3 regions of the Burkholderia pyrrocinia genome follow, and region 3 is predicted to be linked to each of the others. Evidence: predicted binding sites of a transcription regulator. Region 3 holds the regulator's gene; each other region holds the start of a gene.
What was found. Region 3 encodes LexA, which represses DNA repair genes until DNA is damaged. Its sites were predicted from a motif close to ACTGTATNNNNATACAGT; they were not measured.
Positions count from the first base shown of each region.

Region 1: the regulator LexA is predicted to act here: its motif matches at 1,442-1,459, upstream of recA (recombinase RecA).
Region 2: the regulator LexA is predicted to act here: its motif matches at 1,904-1,921, upstream of JYG32_RS24295 (DUF2471 family protein).

Region 1 covers NZ_CP070977.1:3,721,417-3,728,375, forward strand. Annotated here, with positions in the region: gene JYG32_RS17295 (sensor histidine kinase) at 1-600, opposite strand, end outside; gene JYG32_RS17300 (response regulator transcription factor) at 618-1,346, opposite strand; gene recA (recombinase RecA) at 1,535-2,605, shown strand; gene recX (recombination regulator RecX) at 2,605-3,474, shown strand; gene JYG32_RS17315 (DUF2889 domain-containing protein) at 3,621-4,259, shown strand; gene sucC (ADP-forming succinate--CoA ligase subunit beta) at 4,328-5,494, shown strand; gene sucD (succinate--CoA ligase subunit alpha) at 5,559-6,440, shown strand; gene JYG32_RS17330 (TerC family protein) at 6,598-6,959, shown strand, end outside.
Region 2 covers NZ_CP070978.1:1,393,441-1,400,399, forward strand. Annotated here, with positions in the region: gene JYG32_RS24285 (NAD(P)H-dependent oxidoreductase) at 6-791, opposite strand; gene JYG32_RS24290 (LysR family transcriptional regulator) at 878-1,771, shown strand; gene JYG32_RS24295 (DUF2471 family protein) at 1,985-2,389, shown strand; gene JYG32_RS24300 (NADPH-dependent 2,4-dienoyl-CoA reductase) at 2,577-4,610, opposite strand; gene JYG32_RS24305 (AraC family transcriptional regulator) at 4,686-5,795, shown strand; gene JYG32_RS24310 (hypothetical protein) at 5,962-6,507, shown strand; gene JYG32_RS24315 (hypothetical protein) at 6,465-6,959, shown strand, end outside.
Region 3 covers NZ_CP070977.1:1,253,808-1,260,766, forward strand. Annotated here, with positions in the region: gene JYG32_RS05835 (sulfate/molybdate ABC transporter ATP-binding protein) at 1-43, opposite strand, end outside; gene cysW (sulfate ABC transporter permease subunit CysW) at 57-1,007, opposite strand; gene cysT (sulfate ABC transporter permease subunit CysT) at 1,004-1,897, opposite strand; gene JYG32_RS05850 (sulfate ABC transporter substrate-binding protein) at 2,019-3,056, opposite strand; gene lexA (transcriptional repressor LexA) at 3,321-3,968, shown strand; gene JYG32_RS05860 (hypothetical protein) at 3,994-4,329, shown strand; gene JYG32_RS05865 (DUF2939 domain-containing protein) at 4,359-5,075, shown strand; gene JYG32_RS05870 (universal stress protein) at 5,155-5,652, opposite strand; gene nodI (nodulation factor ABC transporter ATP-binding protein NodI) at 5,984-6,898, shown strand; gene JYG32_RS05880 (ABC transporter permease) at 6,905-6,959, shown strand, end outside.

The DNA of each region.
Region 1 (6,959 bases), 1.4 Mb from region 3:
GAGCGCGTTGCGCTTGTCGAGCGTCTCGCCGACCTGCACGAGCACGGGCTGCGTGCCGCTCGCTTGCGGCAGCGCGACTGTCGTATACGCGACGCGCACGTCGTTGCCGCGCAGCAGGTCGTCGCGAAACACGACGACGCCCGGCGGCGGGCGGTCCTCGTCGCGCGGCAGCGGCATGTCGGCTTCGCCCGCGACCAGCTCGCCGCGCGTGCCGAGCACCTGGAAGTAGACGCTGTCGACGTTGTCCGCACGCAGGAAGTCGCGCGTCTGTTCCGGCAGCGTCAGCTCGGCGACGCCGTTGACCGGGTGGATCTGCCGCGCGAGTACGTAGGCGTTGGTCTCGAGCGTGCGGTCGAACGGGCTGTTCGCGATCGTCTTCGCGACGAGATAGGTGACGGCGATGCTCATCGGCCACAGCAGCAGCAGCGGCGCGAGCATCCAGTCGAGGATTTCGCCGAACAGCGAGCGCGGGCGCGGGGCCTCGGCCGCATCGGTTTCGTCGGGTGGCGCGAACGGGTTCTCGTAGCGCGCGTCGCGTGCCTCGTCGGCGGCTGACGACGGCGCGCCGGTCGGGTGGCGGGAATGGGCCGGCGTGGCCATCGCGGCGACGCCCGGCTTCAGCGCAGCGGCGTGCCGGCCACCGCGGGCTGGGGCGCTGTCTTGTCGGCCGGCGCGGCGGGCGCGGCCTTTTCGAGGCAATAGCCGAGGCCGCGCACGGTCGAGATCCGTACGCCGCTTGGTTCGATCTTCTTGCGCAGCCGGTGCACGTAGACTTCGATCGCGTTGTTGCTGACTTCCTCGCCCCATTCGCACAGATGGTCGACGAGCTGCTCCTTCGACACGAGCCGGCCGATCCGCTGCAGCAGTACCTCGAGCAGGCCGAGCTCGCGCGCGGAGAGATCGAGCACATGATCGTTCGCATACGCGATGCGGCCGACCTGGTCGAACGCGAGCGAGCCGTGGCGCACGACGGTCGGGCCGCCGCCCGCGCCGCGCCGGGTCAGCGCGCGCACGCGCGCCTCGAGCTCGTTGAGCGCGAACGGCTTGGCCATGTAGTCGTCCGCGCCGAGGTCGAGGCCCTTCACGCGTTCGTCGACGCTGTCGGCGGCGGTCAGGATCAGCACGGGGAGGTTGGAATTGCGCGCGCGCAGGCGCTTGAGCACGTCGAGCCCGGACATTTTGGGCAGCCCGAGATCGAGGATCAGCAGGTCGAATGTCTGCATCGACAGCGCCGTATCGGCGTCGACACCGCTCTTCACGTGGTCGACCGCATAGCCCGATTGGCGGAGTGACCGGGTGAGGCCGTCCGCGAGTATGCTGTCGTCTTCGGCGATGAGAATTCGCATGTGGCTGACCGATGGCCGGCAGGGCGTTCGCGCCGGCGCGGCTGTCTCCGAAGTTATTCGTGTACAACGCCCTGCATTGCGGGCTTGCATAAAACACTGTTTTTTTATACAGTGTCTGCATTCGTGGGCGGCGCTTGAAAGCGGGCGCGCCTTTATCAGACGCTGCTCATCATAGCAAAGGACGATTCATGGAAGAAAGCAAGAAGGGCTCCGGGATGACCGCCGAGAAGAGCAAGGCGCTGGCGGCCGCACTCGCGCAGATCGAGAAGCAGTTCGGCAAAGGGTCGATCATGCGCATGGGCGACGGCGAGGTGGCTGAGGACATCCAGGTCGTCTCAACGGGTTCGCTGGGGCTCGACATCGCGCTTGGCGTCGGCGGCCTGCCGCGCGGCCGGGTGGTCGAGATCTACGGTCCGGAATCGTCCGGCAAAACCACGCTCACGCTGCAGGTCATTGCCGAACTGCAGAAGATCGGCGGTACGGCCGCGTTCATCGACGCCGAGCACGCGCTCGACGTCCAGTACGCATCGAAGCTCGGCGTGAACGTGCCGGAGCTGCTGATCTCGCAGCCGGACACCGGCGAGCAGGCACTTGAAATCACCGATGCGCTGGTGCGCTCGGGCTCGATCGACATGATCGTCATCGACTCGGTCGCGGCGCTCGTGCCGAAGGCCGAAATCGAAGGCGAGATGGGCGATTCGCTGCCGGGCCTGCAGGCCCGCCTGATGTCGCAGGCGCTGCGCAAGCTGACCGGCACGATCAAGCGCACGAACTGCCTCGTGATCTTCATCAACCAGATTCGTATGAAGATCGGCGTGATGTTCGGCAACCCGGAAACCACGACGGGCGGCAACGCGCTGAAGTTCTATGCGTCGGTGCGTCTCGACATCCGCCGGATCGGCTCGATCAAGAAGAACGACGAGGTGATCGGCAACGAAACCCGCGTGAAGGTCGTCAAGAACAAGGTGTCGCCGCCGTTCCGCGAAGCGATCTTCGACATCCTGTATGGCGAAGGCATTTCGCGCCAGGGCGAGATCATCGATCTCGGCGTGCAGGCGAAGATCGTCGACAAGGCAGGCGCCTGGTACAGCTACAACGGCGAGAAGATCGGCCAGGGCAAGGACAACGCGCGTGAGTTCCTGCGCGAGAATCCGGAAATCGCACGCGAGATCGAGAACCGAATTCGTGAATCGCTCGGCGTCGTCGCAATGCCCGATGGCGCAGGCAACGAAGCCGAGGCGATGAACGAAGAAGAGTGATGGTCGGGCGCCGAGGTCAGGCTGGCGAGCCGGAGGAGAATGACGCGCCCGAAACGGCGGGTCGCTCCGGCCGGCGAGCCGGATCCTCGGGCGCCGATCGGCGGGGCGCTGGCAGCAACGCCGCGAACCGCACCGCGACGAGGGCATCCGACGATGCCCTCGTTTCGTTTGAGATTGCCGCGCCGGACGATCCGTTCGACGACGATGAATCGTTCGACGCGCACGACCGGTCCCGCCGTCGCGTGTCGGGCGTCAGCTTCCCGGGCGATCGCGCATCCGATGCGTCGGCGCCCGCCAAGGAAGACGTCTATACGCGCAGCAGCCAGCATCCGCGCCGCACGCGCCGTGCGGCCGGCGCTGCATCAAGCGCTGCTTCCGGCGACGATCCGGGCGCCGGCGGGCGCAAGTCGTCGAAGCCGCCGCGTTCGTTGAAGGGCCGAGCGCTCGGCTATCTGTCCCGGCGCGAATACAGCCGCACGGAACTCGCGCGCAAGCTCGCGCCCTACGTCGGCGAAGACGAATCCGTTGAACCGGTGCTCGATGCGCTGGAGAAGGAAGGCTGGCTGTCCGACGCGCGCTTTGCCGAGAGTCTCGTGCATCGCCGCGCGTCGCGCGTCGGCGTCGCACGCATCGTCAGCGAACTGAAGCGCCATGCAGTCGGCGACACCCTCGTCGAGGAAGTGAACGCGCAGTTGCGTGAGACCGAATGGACGCGTGCACAGGCTGTCTGGCGCAAGAAATTCGGTGCACTGCCGCAAACGCCGGCCGAGCGTGCGAAGCAGGCACGCTTTCTCGCCGCGCGCGGCTTCTCGAGCGCGACCATCGTGAAGTTGCTGAAGGTCGGCGACGATTTTTCGATCGACGACTGATCGCTCCGGTCGCGCGCGTGGCGCGCGATTTTGCTGCAATGCAATCGCTTCCGGACAGGCGGGAATACCCGCCGTCGCGTCAAACTGTCTCAAATACCCGATATGCTAAAATCCACGGGTTTTCCTCTTCGGCCTCAACCTCCAGCATGCCGCTATCCGAGCCCGTGCCCCGTCAGTTGCGACATCGACGCGCAATCCGAGCGGAAGCTTACGAGCGCGACGACGGCTTGTGGGATATCGAAGCCTGCCTGACCGACCACAAGCCGCGCGATGTCGCGCTTGCGTCGGGCATCCGGCCCCAAGGCCTGCCGATCCACGAACTCTGGCTGCGCGTGACTATCGATCGTGAACTCAATGTCGTCGACGCCGAAGCGTCTTCGGAATGGGTGCCCTATCCCGGTCAGTGTCAATCCGCCCCTCCCGCCTATCGGGCCCTCATCGGGCTCAATCTCTTCCGACATTTCCGCCGCGATGCGAACCGACTGCTGTCCGGTGTCGCGGGCTGCTCCCATCTCACCGAACTGTGCGCCGTGCTGCCGACGGCAGCGATCCAGGCGTTCGCCGGTGACGTATGGAACGTGCGTGAGGAGGGCGGCGAAGGGCCGGATCACGACGGCGTGCCCGACGAACCGCCTTTTCAGCTCGGCCGCTGCCGTGCGCTGCGGTTCGACGGCGAGGTCGTGCGGCAGTACTACCCGCGCTGGTATGGCGCGAGCCGGCCGGACGTGCCTGCTCGGGACATGCCCGTTCGGGACATGCCCGTCCGGGACGGAACGAAGGAATGAACGGAAATCATTCGAAGAAGCGTCTTAAGCGACTTTTCATCCAACTCTCAGACTGAAGGGAATCACGCATGAAGATTCACGAGTACCAGGGTAAGGAAATCCTGCGGAAATTCGGAGTCGCGGTACCGCGCGGCAAGCCGGCGTTCTCGGTGGACGAGGCCGTCAAGGTGGCGGAAGAGCTGGGCGGCCCGGTTTGGGTCGTGAAGGCTCAGATTCACGCGGGTGGCCGTGGTAAGGGCGGCGGCGTGAAGGTGGCGAAGTCGATCGAGCAGGTTCGCGAATACGCGAACCAGATCCTCGGCATGCAGCTCGTCACGCACCAGACCGGTCCGGAAGGCCAGAAGGTCAACCGTCTGATGATCGAAGAAGGCGCCGACATCAAGCAGGAACTGTATGTCAGCCTCGTCGTTGATCGCGTGTCGCAAAAGATCGTTCTGATGGGTTCGAGCGAAGGCGGCATGGACATCGAAGAAGTTGCCGAAAAGCACCCGGAACTGATCCACAAGGTCATCGTCGAGCCGTCGACCGGCCTGCTCGACGCCCAGGCCGACGACCTCGCCGCGAAGATCGGCGTGCCGGCTGCTTCGATTCCGCAAGCGCGTGCCATCCTGCAAGGCCTGTACAAGGCATTCTGGGAAACCGACGCGTCGCTGGCTGAAATCAACCCGCTGAACGTCTCCGGCGACGGCAAGGTCATCGCACTCGACGCGAAGTTCAACTTCGACTCGAACGCGCTGTTCCGTCATCCGGAAATCGTCGCGTACCGCGATCTGGACGAAGAAGATCCGGCTGAAATCGAAGCCTCGAAGTTCGACCTCGCGTACATCTCGCTCGACGGCAACATCGGCTGTCTCGTGAACGGCGCAGGCCTCGCGATGGCGACGATGGACACCATCAAGCTGTTCGGCGGCGAACCGGCGAACTTCCTGGACGTCGGCGGTGGTGCGACGACCGAGAAGGTCACGGAAGCGTTCAAGCTGATGCTGAAGAACCCGGACCTGAAGGCGATCCTCGTGAACATCTTCGGCGGCATCATGCGCTGCGACGTGATCGCGGAAGGCGTGATCGCCGGTTCGAAGGCCGTGAACCTGAAGGTGCCGCTCGTCGTGCGCATGAAGGGCACGAACGAGGACCTCGGCAAGAAGATGCTGGCCGATTCGGGCCTGCCGATCATCTCGGCGGACAGCATGGAAGAAGCTGCGCAGAAGGTCGTCACGGCTGCCGAAGGCAAGTAACGCTATCGAATACGCATGGCGGCGCGGCAGATACGCGACGCCAATCGAACAGAGGTCAAAATACATGTCGATTCTGATCAACAAGGACACGAAGGTCATCACGCAGGGCATCACCGGCAAAACCGGTCAGTTCCATACGCGCGCCTGCCGTGAATATGCAAACGGCCGCGAAGCATTCGTCGCGGGCGTGAACCCGAAGAAGGCCGGCGAAGATTTCGAAGGCATTCCGATCTACGCAAGCGTCAAGGAAGCGAAGGAAGAAACCGGCGCGACCGTGTCGGTCATCTACGTTCCGCCGGCAGGCGCTGCCGCTGCGATCTGGGAAGCGGTCGAAGCCGATCTGGATCTCGCGATCTGCATCACGGAAGGCATCCCCGTGCGCGACATGATCGAAGTGAAGGACCGCATGCGCCGCGAAGGCCGCAAGACGCTGCTGCTCGGGCCGAACTGCCCGGGCACGATCACGCCGGACGAACTGAAGATCGGCATCATGCCGGGTCACATCCACCGCAAGGGCCGCATCGGCGTCGTGTCGCGTTCGGGCACGCTGACGTATGAAGCCGTTGCGCAGCTGACGGCACTCGGCCTCGGCCAGTCGTCGGCAGTCGGTATCGGCGGCGACCCGATCAACGGTCTGAAGCACATCGACGTGATGAAGATGTTCAACGACGATCCGGATACGGATGCGGTCGTGATGATCGGCGAAATCGGTGGTCCGGACGAAGCCAATGCGGCCGAGTGGATCAAGGCCAACATGAAGAAGCCGGTCGTCGGCTTCATCGCGGGCGTCACGGCGCCTCCGGGCAAGCGCATGGGCCACGCCGGCGCGCTGATCTCGGGCGGTGCGGATACGGCCGAAGCGAAGCTGGAAATCATGGAAGCGTGCGGCATCACCGTCACGCGCAACCCGTCGGAGATGGGCCGCCTGCTGAAGGCAGCGCTGTAATATTTCCGCGTGGGTTCGTCCTGCAGAAAACGCCGGCTTTGCCGGCGTTTTTTGTTATGCTCGCGCAATGAATTCGTAAGCACCGGGCATGCATCGCGCATGTGCCGGCGATGAACCGGGCCGCCCGCCAAGCGGCCACTGTCCTGCACATCACCCCATGCTCGAATTCCTGACGTCGTTGCACTGGGGCGCCGTTCTCCAGATCGTCATCATCGACATCCTGCTCGGCGGCGACAACGCGGTCGTGATCGCGCTCGCTTGCCGCAACCTGCCGGCGAACCAGCGCTTGCGCGGCGTCGTCTGGGGTACCGCGGGGGCGATCCTGCTGCGCGTTGCGCTGATCACGTTCGCGGTCGCGCTGCTCGACGTGCCATTCCTGAAGATCGGCGGCGGGCTGCTGCTGCTGTGGATCGGCGTCAAGCTGATGGCGCCGGCCGCCGACGCGCACGACCACATCAAGCCGGCCGACCGGCTGTGGGAGGCCGTGAAGACGATCGTGATCGCCGATGCGGTGATGAG
Region 2 (6,959 bases), on a different replicon from region 3:
CGCAATCAGTACTCGTGCGCCAGATGCGCCGCAAACCCCACCGTCCCGGACGCGATCTCCTCCTTCAGCGTCAACCCTGGGATCTCGTAATCGCCCGCGTTTTGCCGCCGGAACGGAATCGGCTGCGTGGTCCACAGATCGTCGAGACGCTTGCCGAGCGCCGCGCGCGTTGCTTCGAAGCGCTCATCGTTCATCCTTCCCGTCCGGTAGATCACGAACGGCGGCAGCACATCGAAACCCGGGTAATACAGAATCCCGTGCTGGATCGGGAACAGCACGTCGTCGATCGGCCCGTTGATGCCGCGCGGGCTGTAGTGCGACTCCCAGCCGCCGGTCGTCACGATCACCATCGCACGCTTGCCTGCCAGCGAGCCCTCGCCGTAACGGTCGCCCCAGTGCTTGTCGGAATGCTCGCCGACGCCGTATGCGAAACCGTACGCATACACACGCTCGACCCAGCCCTTCATGATCGCCGGCATCGAGAACCACCACAGCGGAAACTGCAGGATCACCGCGTCGGCCCACTTCAGCTTGTCCTGCTCGCGCGCGATATCGTCGCGTTGCGTGCCCGTCTCGAATGCATGCTTCGAGTCGAGCGCAGGATCGAAGCGCGCGTCGGGCGCGCGATCGGTCACGTCGCTCGCATCGAACGCCGCCTTCCAGTTCATCGCATACAGATCGGTCACCTGCACGGTGTGGCCGGCCGCCTCGAGATGTTCGACGGCAAAATCACGCAGCGCGCCGTTCAGCGAACGCGGTTCGGGATGGGCATAAACGATCAGCACATTCATGTTCGTCACTCCGTTGATTGAATGACTGCAGGATGCCGTCGCCAAAGGTATATTTGAAATGAATTCCTGATATTCCAGGTATAGCCATGAATAATCTCAGGCGACTCGATCTGAACCTGCTCGTCACGCTGGACGTGCTGCTCACCGAGCACAACGTCACGCGCGCGGCCGAGAAGCTGAACATGTCGCAGCCGTCGGTCAGCGTGCAGTTGCAGAAACTGCGCGACCTGTTCGGCGATCCGCTGCTGCTGCCGGGGCCGCGCGGGATGCGGCCTACCGCGCGCGCGGTAGCGCTGCGCGAGCCGCTGCGGGAAGCGCTCGATGCCGTCGAGCGCGCGGTGCTGACGGCCACGCCGTTCGACCCCGCTACCGCGACGAACGCGTGGCGCGTGGCCGCGACCGACTACACCGAATCGACGATCGTGTTGCCGGTGTTGCGCAAGCTGCGTTCGGCCGCGCCCGGCACGCGGCTCGCCGTGGTCGAACTCGTGCCGCCTCGGGTCGAACAGGCGTCGGAACGCGGCGACATCGATCTGGCATTCCACACGACGGAGGGTGCACCGGAAGGCATGCGGCGCCTGCCGCTGTTCGTCGAACGCTACGTGCTCGTCGGCCGCGCGGGGCACCCGAAGCTGAAACGACGGCCGACGCTCGCGCAGTTCTGCACGCTCGAGCACGTGATCGTGTCGCCCGACGGCGGCGGCTTCTTCGGCGTGACGGACCACGCGCTCGCGCAAGCAGGCGCCACGCGCCGTGTCGTGCTGTCGGTCCCGCATTTCCTGTTCGTGATGTCGGCCGTCGCCAGCACCGATCTCGTGGCAATGCTGCCCGAGCGGCTGGTGCGCGGCACGCCGGCGCTGCGGATCGTCGATGCGCCCGTCGACGTGCCCGGCTACGAAATATCGATGTTGTGGCACGAACGCGTGCATCGCGACCCGGCGCATCGGTGGCTGCGCGAAACCATCGCGGCATCGGTGTAAGCCGGACGCGGCCGACGAATTCGACGCGACAACGAGCGGGCAGCGCTCGCGTGCCGGCTTCCATCGGCTTCCCGACGTCCGCCGCTGTCCGCCGGCAAGATTCTTCATCCGGGACTTGAAACTGCCTCGAACACTGTATATATTTACAGTGCTTTTGCACCATTTGACCCGAATTCCGTCATCCACAGACGGACGGACTTTTGTGAGGCGACCATGTTCCAGTCATCCGCATTCGATCCCGAGCAACCCGGCTTCAATCCCGTCCACTTCGAGCGCGCCGCGCAGCGGGCGGTCGTCGATCTGCAGCGTGTCGTCGGCGGCCCCGCGCAGCGGGCGCTCGGCCTGCGGCGCCGCACCCATCCTGCCGCCGTCCGCACGATGAGCTGGCAGGCGCTGCTGAACGTCGAAGAGCTGGCCTTCTCGAATGCCGGCTTCCTGAACCGCAACGATCCGACCGTCGTCGACGCATTCATCCGGCTGCGCGACAGTCGGCTGGTCGCCGCGGACGTCGAGGAACCGGTTGACTGGCGCCGCGACGACGACGACCTGCCCGCCGTCTACCTGATCGTCAAGGCGATGCTCGAAGCGGAAGAGGAAGAACGGGCCGAAGCGGCCTGAGCCGCGCCGGCCGATCGCGGTCTGCCGGGATCGCGCCGCCGCGTTGCGTGGCGACGCGGTACGTGCTGCCGTTCACCGCCATCCTGCGCGCGCGAATCGGCGCATCGGATGGGAAACCACGGACCGTCGCACAAGCAGACCACCGCCATGCGGCGAACGTCGTAACGAACGCAGGAACGACCGCCCGTTACAGCCGCGCCGCGAGCCGCGCGCCCTGATCGATCGCGCGCTTCGCATCGAGTTCGGCGGCGAGTTCCGCGCCGCCGATCAGGTGCACCGAGCGCCCGGCCGCCTGCAGCGGCGCGAGCAGCGCGCGCTGCGGCTCCTGCCCCGTGCAGAGCACGATCGTGTCGGCTTCGATCAATTCATGATCGGTGCGCTGCTCGCCGTACGACACGTGCAGCCCGCGCGCATCGATCAGCTCGTAGTTCACGCCGCCGATCATCTTCACCTGCTTCATCTTCAGCGTCGCGCGGTGAATCCAGCCCGTCGTCTTGCCGAGCCCCTTGCCGAGCGGCGCGGCCTTGCGCTGCAGCAGCGTCACTTCACGCGCCGCCGGCGCCGCCTTCGCACGCGTCACGCCACCGCGCGTCGCAGCCGGGTCGGTCACACCCCACTCGGCCTTCCACTCGTCCAGATCGAGCGCCGGCGACTCGCCGTCCTGCACCAGATACTCGGCGACATCGAAGCCGATCCCGCCCGCGCCGACCACCGCGACGCGCCGGCCGACCGGCTGCTTGCCGGCGAGCACGTCGATATAGCTGAGCACGTTCGGCCCGTCCTGCCCGGGAATCTTCGGGTCGCGCGGCGCCACGCCGGTCGCGAGCACGATCTCGTCGTAGCCGCCCGCGATCAGGTCGCTCGCATCGACGCGGCGGTTCAGGTGCAGGTTCACGCCGGTCAGCTCGACCTGGCGGCCGAAGTAGCGCAACGCTTCATGAAACTCTTCCTTGCCCGGGACCTGCTTCGCCATGTTGAACTGGCCGCCGATCTCGGCCGCGCCGTCGAACAGGTCGACCTGATGGCCACGCTGCGCGAGCACGGTCGAGCATGCGAGCCCGGCCGGCCCCGCGCCGACCACCGCGATGCGCTTCGGCTGCTGCGCCGGCGTGTATTTCAGTTCCGTCTCGTGGCACGCGCGCGGATTCAGCAGGCACGACGCGATCTTGTTCTTGAACGCGTGATCGAGGCACGCCTGGTTGCAGCCGATACAGGTGTTGATCTCGTCGGCGCGGCCCTGCGCGGCCTTGACGACGAACTCGGCATCCGCGAGCAGCGGGCGCGCCATCGAAACCATGTCCGCGCAACCATCCGCGAGAATCTGCTCGGCCACCTCGGGCCGGTTGATCCGGTTGGTCGTCACGAGCGGAATGCCGACCTCGCCCTTCATCTTCTTCGTCACCCACGCGAACGCGCCGCGCGGCACCGATGTCGCGATCGTCGGTACACGCGCCTCGTGCCAGCCGATCCCCGTGTTGATGATCGTCGCGCCCGCGCGCTCGACGGCCTTCGCGAGCTGCACCGTTTCGCTCCAGTCGCTGCCGTCCGGAATCAGGTCGAGCATCGACAGCCGGTAGATCAGGATGAAATCGCGGCCGACCGCTTCGCGCGTGCGCTCGATGATCTCGATCGGCAAGCGGATGCGGTTCTCGTACGAACCGCCCCACTGGTCGGTGCGCTTGTTCGTATGCATCGAGATGAACTGGTTGATCAGGTAACCCTCGGAGCCCATGATCTCGACGCCGTCGTAGCCGGCTTCGCGCGCAAGCTTCGCGCAGCGGACGAACGCGCGAATCTGCCGTTCGACGCCGCCCGCGCTCAGTTCGTGCGGCGCGAACGGCGAGATCGGCGACTTGATCTTCGACGGCGCAACCGCGAACGGGTGGTAGCCGTAGCGGCCCGTATGCAGGATCTGCAGCGCGATCTTGCCGTCCTCCGCATGCACGGCGTCGGTGATCTCGCGATGCCGCCGCGCGGCGGCCGACGTCATCAGCGTGCCGCCGAACGGCTTGGTCCAGCCGGCCACGTTCGGCGCGAAGCCGCCCGTCACGATCAGGCCGACGCCGCCGCGTGCGCGTTCGGCGAAATATTCGGCGAGCCGCGGCAGCGTCTTGCGGCTGTCCTCGAGGCCCGTGTGCATCGAGCCCATCAGCACACGGTTCTTCAGCGTCGTGAAGCCGAGATCGAGCGGCGCGAGCAGGTGGGGAAAGGTTGTCGTCATGATGATCCTGCCGGTAAGCGATGCCTGCCATCGTAGGCGCGCGCCGCCTTGAACGTGAGGGGGCAAACAGCCATAATGCTTGTCATTTCCGGCCAAGATGACATGACTTCCCCACTCGCCAAGGACCGCCTCGGGCTGCGCCGGCCGACGATTCCGGTCGCCTATACGCGCCTGCTGCTGCAGGCGCTGGCCGCGCGCGGCGTCGACCTGGCCGCGGTGCGCGCCGGCACGGGCCTGCGCGATGCGGTGCTGGCCGAACCCGATGCACGCGTCGCGCCGTCGCAATGGGGGCGGCTCGTGCTCAATGCGATCGAAATCGGCGGCGATCCGGGCATCGGGCTCGCGTTCGGGCTGCTGCTGAAGCCGACCGTGCACGGCTTTCTCGGCTATGCGACGCTGACCGCGCGGGACATCCGCGAAGCGCTGTCCGTCACCCAACGCTACTTCCGGATGCGCAACCGCCAATATCGGCTGACCTATGCGGAAGACGAACGCGGCGCGACGCTCGAACTGCACGGCGTGCAGGCCAGCCCGGTGCTGCAGCATCACGTGATGTTCGAATTCGTGCTGACCGGGCTCGCGCAAAACATCTCGCAATGGTCCGGGCGCATGTCGCCGCCGATCGCACTGCAATTCGCGTGGCCGGAGCCCGCCTATTTCGCGCGCTATCACGACACGTTGCCGCCGGTCGAATTCGGTTGCGCGGCGAACGCGCTGTGGATTGCGCGCGACGTGCTCGACTGGCCGCTGCCGCTCGCCGACGAAGTCGCGCACCGGCAGGCGCTCGTGCAGGTCGAGCGCGAGTATGCGCAAGTGCGCCAGGAGGAAGGCGATCTGGTCGAGCGCGTGCGCGCGGAGCTGGCGAGAGCAACCGGCACCTATCCGGGGCCTGAAACGCTCGCCGATGCGCTGCTCGTGTCGACGCGCACGCTGCGGCGCCGGCTGGAGGAAGCCGGTTCGAGCTATCGGCACTTGCTCGACGAAGCGCGGTTTCGCGACGCGAAGCAGTTGCTCGCCGCGTCGGATCTCGACCTGAAAACGATCGCCGAGCGGCTGCAATTCACCGACCCGGCGAACTTCACGCGTGCGTTCCGGCGCTGGGCCGGGCAGACGCCAAGTGCTTATCGGGAAGCGGCGGCCGGGGTGATCGTGTCGGCGGCGACCAGAGCACCGGTGCGCGAATAACCCCGAGCCGTCGGCGGCATGGTGCGGCTGCGGCTACGCGCGGATTTCAGCGTCGCGCGCCGGGCAACCCGTCGCCCGGCAATACCGGACGGTCGGCCGAAAGCGTTGGCGTATGATGGGCGCCACATCAAAACGACGTCGCGCGAACCGGCGCCCGCTCCGCCCCATGTCCAATCGCACCACCCTGATCGAGGCCACGATCGACCGCGTCGATACCAACCTCGTCCGATTCAAGGCCGATGTCAGGAAGACCCCGCCATACCGTTTGACGATGCAGAACGTCTGCTATTTCGTCACGGCCAGCGACGTCGACGCGGAAGCGTTCAAGCTGATCGAGAAACTGAGGCCCGGCATGTCGGTGCGCGCCTGCACCTTCGCGCATCGCGGCCGTCGCCGGATCGCGTGGATCAGAAGCGGCAACCTTGCCATCGCGCCGTACGACGTGCTCGCGCAAAAGCGGCGGAACCTGTCGCTGCTCGCCTGGGCGTCGTGCCTGCTCGTGCTGAGCCTGGGTATCGCTGCCGCGGCACTTCATTCGGGTTGGGCGTTCGTGTCGGCACTGGCCACCGTCGTGGCCATCGTCAGTCTGACGGGCAGCCTGCTCGCCATCGGCGGCCTGTCCGACCTGATCTTCCAGCCGCAGCGACGCGAAGCCCAGGATAGCTGGTTATGCGAACCGTCCGGTTTCGACGTGGAGCGGAGCAGCCCATGACGAACCACGCCATGCAAACCACATCCGGCCGCGTAACGGCAATCGGCCAGCAATCGATCGAGACGAAGGTCTGGAGCAACAACCTGGGCTGGACCACGCAAAGCATCGAGGAAATCACGCTCCAGCTCGATTCGCTCGCGTCCCCGCTCGTATTCAGGACCAACCGGACGACACGCCTGTTCATCGCCGACGGCGATCGATTGAATGTCGCCTATGCCGACGGCCAGGATCGCCAGATCGTCTACGGCATCCGCAACATGACCGACGGCTCGGCTTATCTGCTGCGCCCCGCCAAAGTCGCCGGCGCCCGGACCGACCTCGTCGTCATGCTCGTTTGCGTGATCGCCGCGGCCGTGGTCAGCGGGATCGTATCCGTGGTGACGCTCAGCACGGAATCAATGTTCGACGTGTTTGCGCTGATCAGCGCGAGTGCAATCGGTTTGTGCGTGCTC
Region 3 (6,959 bases):
AATCGCCGAAGCGCTTCTGAAGGTTACGGACGGTGATACCCATTCTGGTTGCCTCTTTACGATTTCGACGAAACGACGGCGACAGGGCCGGCATGTGCGGGAACGGCGTCGCGCGCGCCGGCCAGTTCGGCGGCGAGATGACGCTCGGCGAGCAGCTTCAGCGCGAGCGTGACGAGCGCGAGCAGCGCCAGCACCGACGCCACCGCGAACGCCGCCGCGAAGTTGTATTCGTTGTACAGGATCTCGACGTGCAGCGGCATCGTGTCGGTCACGCCGCGGATATGGCCCGACACGACCGACACCGCGCCGAACTCGCCCATCGCGCGCGCGTTGCACAGGATCACGCCGTACAGCAGGCCCCACCTCACGTTCGGCAGCGTCACGCGGCGGAAGATCTGCCAGCCCGACGCGCCGAGCACGCGCGCGGCTTCTTCCTCGTCGGTACCTTGCGCCTGCATCAGCGGAATCAGCTCGCGCGCGACGAACGGGAACGTGACGAAGATCGTTGCGAGCACGATGCCCGGCACCGCGAAGATGATCTGCACGTCGTGATCCTGCAGCCACGGCCCGAGCCAGCCCTGCGCGCCGAACAGCAGCACGTACACGAGGCCCGAGATCACCGGCGACACGGAGAACGGCAGGTCGATCAGCGTCGTCAGCAGCGCCTTGCCGCGGAATTCGAACTTCGCGATCGCCCACGAAGCGCACACGCCGAACACGAGGTTCAGCGGCACGGCGATCGCGGCGACGGTCAGCGTCAGCTTGATCGCCGCCCATGCGTCGGGATCGGCCAGCGATTCGAGATAGAAGCCGACGCCCTTGCGCAGCGCCTCGACGAACACCGCGGCGAGCGGCACGACGAGGAAGAACGCGAGGAACGCCAGCGCGATGCCCGTGAGCAGCCAGCGCACGACGCGCGACTCGCTGACGGGGTCGAGCCGTTTCGTGGCGCGCCCTTGTGCGGCCGACGACGGGGTTTTCAGCACGACGGTGGCCTCCTGGCTCATTGCTGGCCTCCTGCTGCGGTTGCGGTGACGGTCGCGGGCGCGGGGCCGCTTGCGCTCTTGCTCGTGCGGCGCTGCAAATACCATTGCAGCGTGTTGATCAGCAGCAGCATCAGGAACGACACGACCAGCATCACGACCGCGAGCGCGGTCGCGCCCGCGTAGTCGTACTGCTCGAGCTTCGTGATGATGAGCAGCGAAGTGATCTCGGATTTCATCGGCACGTTGCCGGCGATGAAGATCACCGAGCCGTATTCGCCGAGCGCGCGCGCGAACGCCAGCGCGAAACCGGTCAGCAGCGCCGGCAGCACGGCCGGCAGCACGACGCGGCGGAACGTCAGCCAGCGCGACGCGCCGAGGCACGCGGCGGCCTCTTCCTGCTCGCGTTCGAAATCCTCGAGCACCGGCTGCACGGTGCGCACGACGAACGGCAACCCGATGAAGGTCAGCGCGACCAGCACGCCGGCCGGCGTAAACGCGATCTTGATGCCGAGCGGCGCGAGATACTGGCCGACCCAGCCGTTGGTCGCGTAAACGGCCGCGAGCGAGATGCCGGCGACCGACGTCGGCAGCGCGAACGGCAGGTCGACGATCGCATCGACGAGGCGCTTGAGCGGGAACGTGTAGCGCACGAGCACCCACGCGACGAGGAAGCCGAACACGGCGTTGATCAGCGCGCCGCCGAGCGCGGCCGAGAACGTCAGCCGGTACGACGCGAGCACGCGCGGCGACGTGACGGCGGTGACGAACTGGTCCCACGACAGCGTCGCGGTCTTCAGGAACGTGGCGGCAAGCGGAATCAGCACCACGAGGCTCAAATAGGCCACCGTGATGCCGAGCGTCACGCCGAAACCGGGCAACGCGCTCGGCTTGCGAAAGGTGTACGTCGTCATCGGATGCTCTTGCTGGGTCGATGCTGCTCATGGGTCCGACGCAAACGCCGGCGCGATGAATTGCGCCGGCGGCCCGTCGGGGATGCGGCCGCTGTCGTGGCGCGCCGCTGTCGTTATGGCGTTACTGCGGCTTGTAGATCGAATCGAACACGCCGCCGTCCGCGAAATGCGTCTTCTGCGCATTCGTCCAGCCGCCGAACGTGTCGTCGACCGTGTACAGCTTCAGCTTCGGGAACTGCTTCGTCAGTTCCGCCGGCACGTTCTTCGAACGCGGCCGGTAGTAGTTGCGCGCCGCGATCTCCTGGCCCTGCGGGCTGTACAGGAAATTCAGGTACGCGTCGGCCAGCTTGCGCGTGCCCTTCTTGTCGACCACCTTGTCGACCACCGCGACCGGCGGCTCGGCCAGGATGCTCACCGACGGCACGACGATCTCGAACTTGTCGGTACCGAATTCCTTGACCGACAGGAACGCCTCGTTTTCCCAGGCGATCAGCACGTCGCCGATCCCGCGCTGCACGAAACTCGTCGTCGCGCCTCGCGCGCCGGAATCGAGCACGCCCGCATTCTTGTAGAGCTTCGTCACGAACTCCTTCGCCGTCTGCTCGTTGCCGCCCGGCTTGTGTAGCGCGTACGCCCACGCGGCCAGGTAGTTCCAGCGCGCGCCGCCCGACGTCTTCGGGTTCGGCGTGACGATCGAGATGCCCGGCTTGGTCAGGTCGTCCCAGTCCTTGATCCCCTTCGGATTGCCCTTGCGCACGAGAAACACGATCGTCGACGTGTACGGCGACGCGTTGTCGGGCAGGCGCTTCTGCCAGTCCTTGTTGACGAGCCCCTTGTTCGCGAGCGCGTCGATGTCGTACGCAAGCGCCAGGGTGACGACGTCGGCCTGCAGGCCGTCGAGCACCGAGCGCGCCTGCGCGCCCGAGCCGCCGTGCGACTGCTTGAAGTTGACGGTCTCGCCCGTCTTCGCCTTCCACTCCTTGCCGAACGCCTGGTTGAAGTCCTGATACAGCTCGCGCGTCGGGTCGTACGACACGTTCAGGAAGGTCGTATCGGCCTGCGCGTGCGTCGCGACGCCCAGCGTCGCCGCCGCGCCCAGCGCGAGTGTTGCGATCAGGCGGCCCACTCCGCCCACCAGCCCCGTATTGCGCTTCGCCATCCTTGGTTCTCCAGTGTTGTCGGTATTGCGATGTCGGGCCAGTCTAACGAACGGGTTACATGATTAAAAATAATCGTTCCTCATTTTTTAATACTCAAAAGTGCTAACGCAGACGGGATGGACGGTTGCGGCAGATAAACCGGCGTCCGGACGTCGCGAAATCGCGCCGGAACCGGCGTGATCGCGTCGAACCTCAAGTAACGCTTGAAATTCGCGAAGTACTGTATAAAAATACAGCTCACTGTCTATCCATACAGTTAAGCCATGACCAAACTCACCGCCCGTCAGCAGCAAGTGTTCGACTTGATCCGTCGCGCGATCGAGCGTTCCGGATTCCCGCCCACCCGCGCCGAGATCGCGGCCGAACTGGGCTTCAGCTCGCCGAATGCGGCCGAGGAGCACCTGCGCGCACTCGCGCGCAAGGGCGTGATCGAGTTGGCCGCCGGCGCATCCCGCGGCATCCGCCTGCTCGGCATCGACGACGCCCCGCACCAGTTCACGCTGCCGCACGCCGGCCTGATGCAACTGTCGCTGCCGCTCGTCGGCCGCGTCGCGGCCGGTAGCCCGATCCTTGCGCAGGAGCACATCTCTCAGCATTACGCGTGCGATCCCGCGCTGTTCTCCAGCAAGCCCGACTACCTGCTGAAGGTGCGCGGCCTGTCGATGCGCGACGCCGGCATTCTCGACGGCGACCTCCTCGCCGTGCAGAAGCGCACGGAAGCGAAGGACGGCCAGATCATCGTCGCGCGTCTCGGCGACGACGTCACGGTCAAGCGCCTGATGCGCCGGCCGGGCGGTCTGGAACTGATCGCGGAGAACCCGGATTACGAAAACATCTTCGTCAAGGCCGGCAGCGCGGAATTCGCGCTGGAAGGCATCGCCGTCGGGCTGATCCGCTCGGGCGAACTCTGACATTCCGTCTCGCTAGGAGAACATCATGGAACGCCTTGCCCGCCTGCTGCCTTTCCGTCAATTCGGTCGCCTGCGTCATCTGCGCGGCCGCACGCCTTGCGCACCGCTGTCCGCGGCAGCGCCTGTGAAAGAAGAAGTCGCAGTCGAACGGCAGGCGTCCCTGCTGCCGTCGGCGCTCCCCGCTTTCGCACGGGTATCGCTGAACGCCGGCCTGAATCACGCGGAACCCGCGCGCCGCGCGCCGGTGCGCGTCTATCACGGCCGATCGCGCCTGATCATGGTCGGCACGATCGATGCCGTGTGCCGGATGATCGATCGCTGCATCGCGGAGGAACGATCGGCCGCGCAAGGCGGTCTCTGATTGCGGAGCATTCCCGCACCGGAGGCAACGTGACTGGATCTTCGAGCCGCAAACGGCGGCTCAAGCCCCTGCTGGTCGTCGTGCTGGCCGTCGCCGTCATGACGGCGATCGGCTATGCATACGCGTCGCCGTACGTCGCGCTCGGTCGCCTGAAATCGGCGATCGATGCACGCGATGCGCAGGTCATCAGTGAATATGTCGATTTTCCGTCGCTGCGCATCAGCCTGAAGCAGCAGGTGACGGAAGAGTTGATGCGCCGGATCGACGCGGTGAAGAAGAACAATCCGTTCGCGGTGATCGGTGCGCTGATCGGGTCCGCGCTGATCGGCCCGCTGGTCGATGCGTATGCGACGCCGGAGGGTGTGGCCGCATTGATGAGCGGATTGCCGCCGCGCGGCAATCCGGGCGAGCGTCCGCCCGAATGGTCGAATTTGCCGCAAGGCGGTGCACCGGCCGACACGCCGGCCGCACCGCTGGTTAATCCCGCTCCGGCGAGTGCCGCCGTACCAGGCAGCAACGCGGCCGCCGCGGCTGCGTCATCGCCCGCACCGGCCGCTGCCGCACCGACCAGCGCGAACGATGCAACGCACCCGCCGCATCAGCAGCAAACCGGTGCCGGCTACCGGAATATCGACGAATTCGTCGTGACCTACCAGCGCAGCGCCGACGGCACGCGCTATGCGGCAATATTCCACCGCTTCGGGCTGTTTTCGTGGAAGTTGTCCGCGATCGACCTGCATGCTTAGCCAACCGCGATCGACGCCCACGCCGCTGATGCTGCGCGGCGCCTGACCGGCGCGCATCGCCGGTCAGGCCGTCATTGCGTCATTTGCCGCTCGCCGTGGCCGCTTCACGCTCGCGCGCGATTTCGGCCTTCTGCTCTTCCGCCGACGAACACGCAACCAGAATGCTGCAGTTCACGCGATCGAGCAGTTGCGTATTGCCCGAGCCCATCCACCATCTCGACAGCCCGCTGCGGCACCGGTGGCCGACGACGACGAGATCGACCTTCAGCTCCGACGCGAGATTCGCGATTTCGTCGATCGGATAACCGAACGCGAAATGGCCTTCAGCCTGCACGCCGCGCTCGCGCAGCCAGTTCACGCCTTCCTGCAGGATTTCGCGCGCGGTTTCCTCGAAGCGGCCGCACGCGACATCGGTCAGCAGACCCGCGCTTTGCGCAATGCTCGAGCGCATGTCGACGACCGACAGCAAGTGCGTTTCGGCCTTCAGGTCCATTGCGAGATTGGCGCCGCAACGCAGCGCCTTGCGTCCTTCGAGCGAGCCGTCATAACACAGCAAAATCTTGTTGTAGCTAGCCATGGAACCTCCCTATCGCGACAACGAGCCTACGCATTCATCATGGTGCGCCGCAATTCAGGACGCAAGGGATGGAAAACGCTGATTCGCCCCGCTCGGCGTGTGCGCGATGATGCGGTGCACGATCGGTGCGCGCCTGCATCGCACCGTGCAGGCATGCCCTGAAGAGACGCAGCCGATGCACTAGAATGGCCCGTTCGTACTCCAGCGGGTCATCACGCGCCGGCGTCGTGCGCTTCGGTCATGCCCATGTGACTCGCATTCGCCCGATCCGTTCGCAAACCGGCCACGCATCGGGCGGCGGAACGCGCCCGCTTACAACGACAACATGCCCATGTCCGTCGCACCGATCGATCTCCGCAACGTCGAAAAGCGCTATGGCGACAAGCTCGTCGTCAACGGCCTGTCCTTCAGCGTGCAGGCCGGCGAATGCTACGGCCTGCTCGGGCCGAACGGCGCCGGCAAGACCACCACGCTGAAGATGCTGCTCGGCCTCGCGTATCCCGATGCGGGCACCATTTCGCTGTGCGGCGAACCGGTTCCATCGCGCGCGCGGCTTGCGCGCCAGCGCGTCGGTGTCGTCCCGCAGTTCGACAATCTCGACCCCGACTTCACCGTGCGCGAAAACCTGCTCGTGTTCAGCCGCTATTTCGGGATGTCGGCGCAGGCTGCGCGCTCGCTCGTGCAGCCGCTGCTCGAATTCGCGAAGCTCGAGAACAAGGCCGATGCAAAGGTCGGCGAGCTGTCGGGCGGCATGAAGCGCCGCCTCACGCTCGCCCGCGCGCTCGTCAACGATCCCGACGTGCTGGTGCTCGACGAGCCGACGACGGGCCTCGACCCGCAGGCGCGGCACCTGATGTGGGAGCGGCTGCGCTCGCTGCTGGCGCGCGGCAAGACGATCCTGATCACCACGCATTTCATGGAAGAAGCCGAGCGCCTGTGCGACCGCCTGTGCGTGATCGAGGAAGGCCGCAAGATCGCCGAAGGCGCGCCGCACGCGCTGATCGAATCGGAGATCGGCTGCGACGTGATCGAAATCTACGGGCCCGACCCGGCCGCGCTGCGCGACGAGCTATCGGCGTTCGCGAAGCACACCGAGATCAGCGGCGAGACGCTGTTCTGCTACGTGAGTGACCCGGAGCCGCTCAGCGCGCGACTCAAGGGTCGCTCTGGGTTGCGCTATCTGCATCGCCCGGCCAATCTGGAGGATGTGTTCCTGCGGCTCACGGGCCGCGAAATGCAGGACTGATCGATCATGGACGTCCGCAACTATTCCGCCGCCGCACCGACCGCCCCGCCACGCGAGTCGC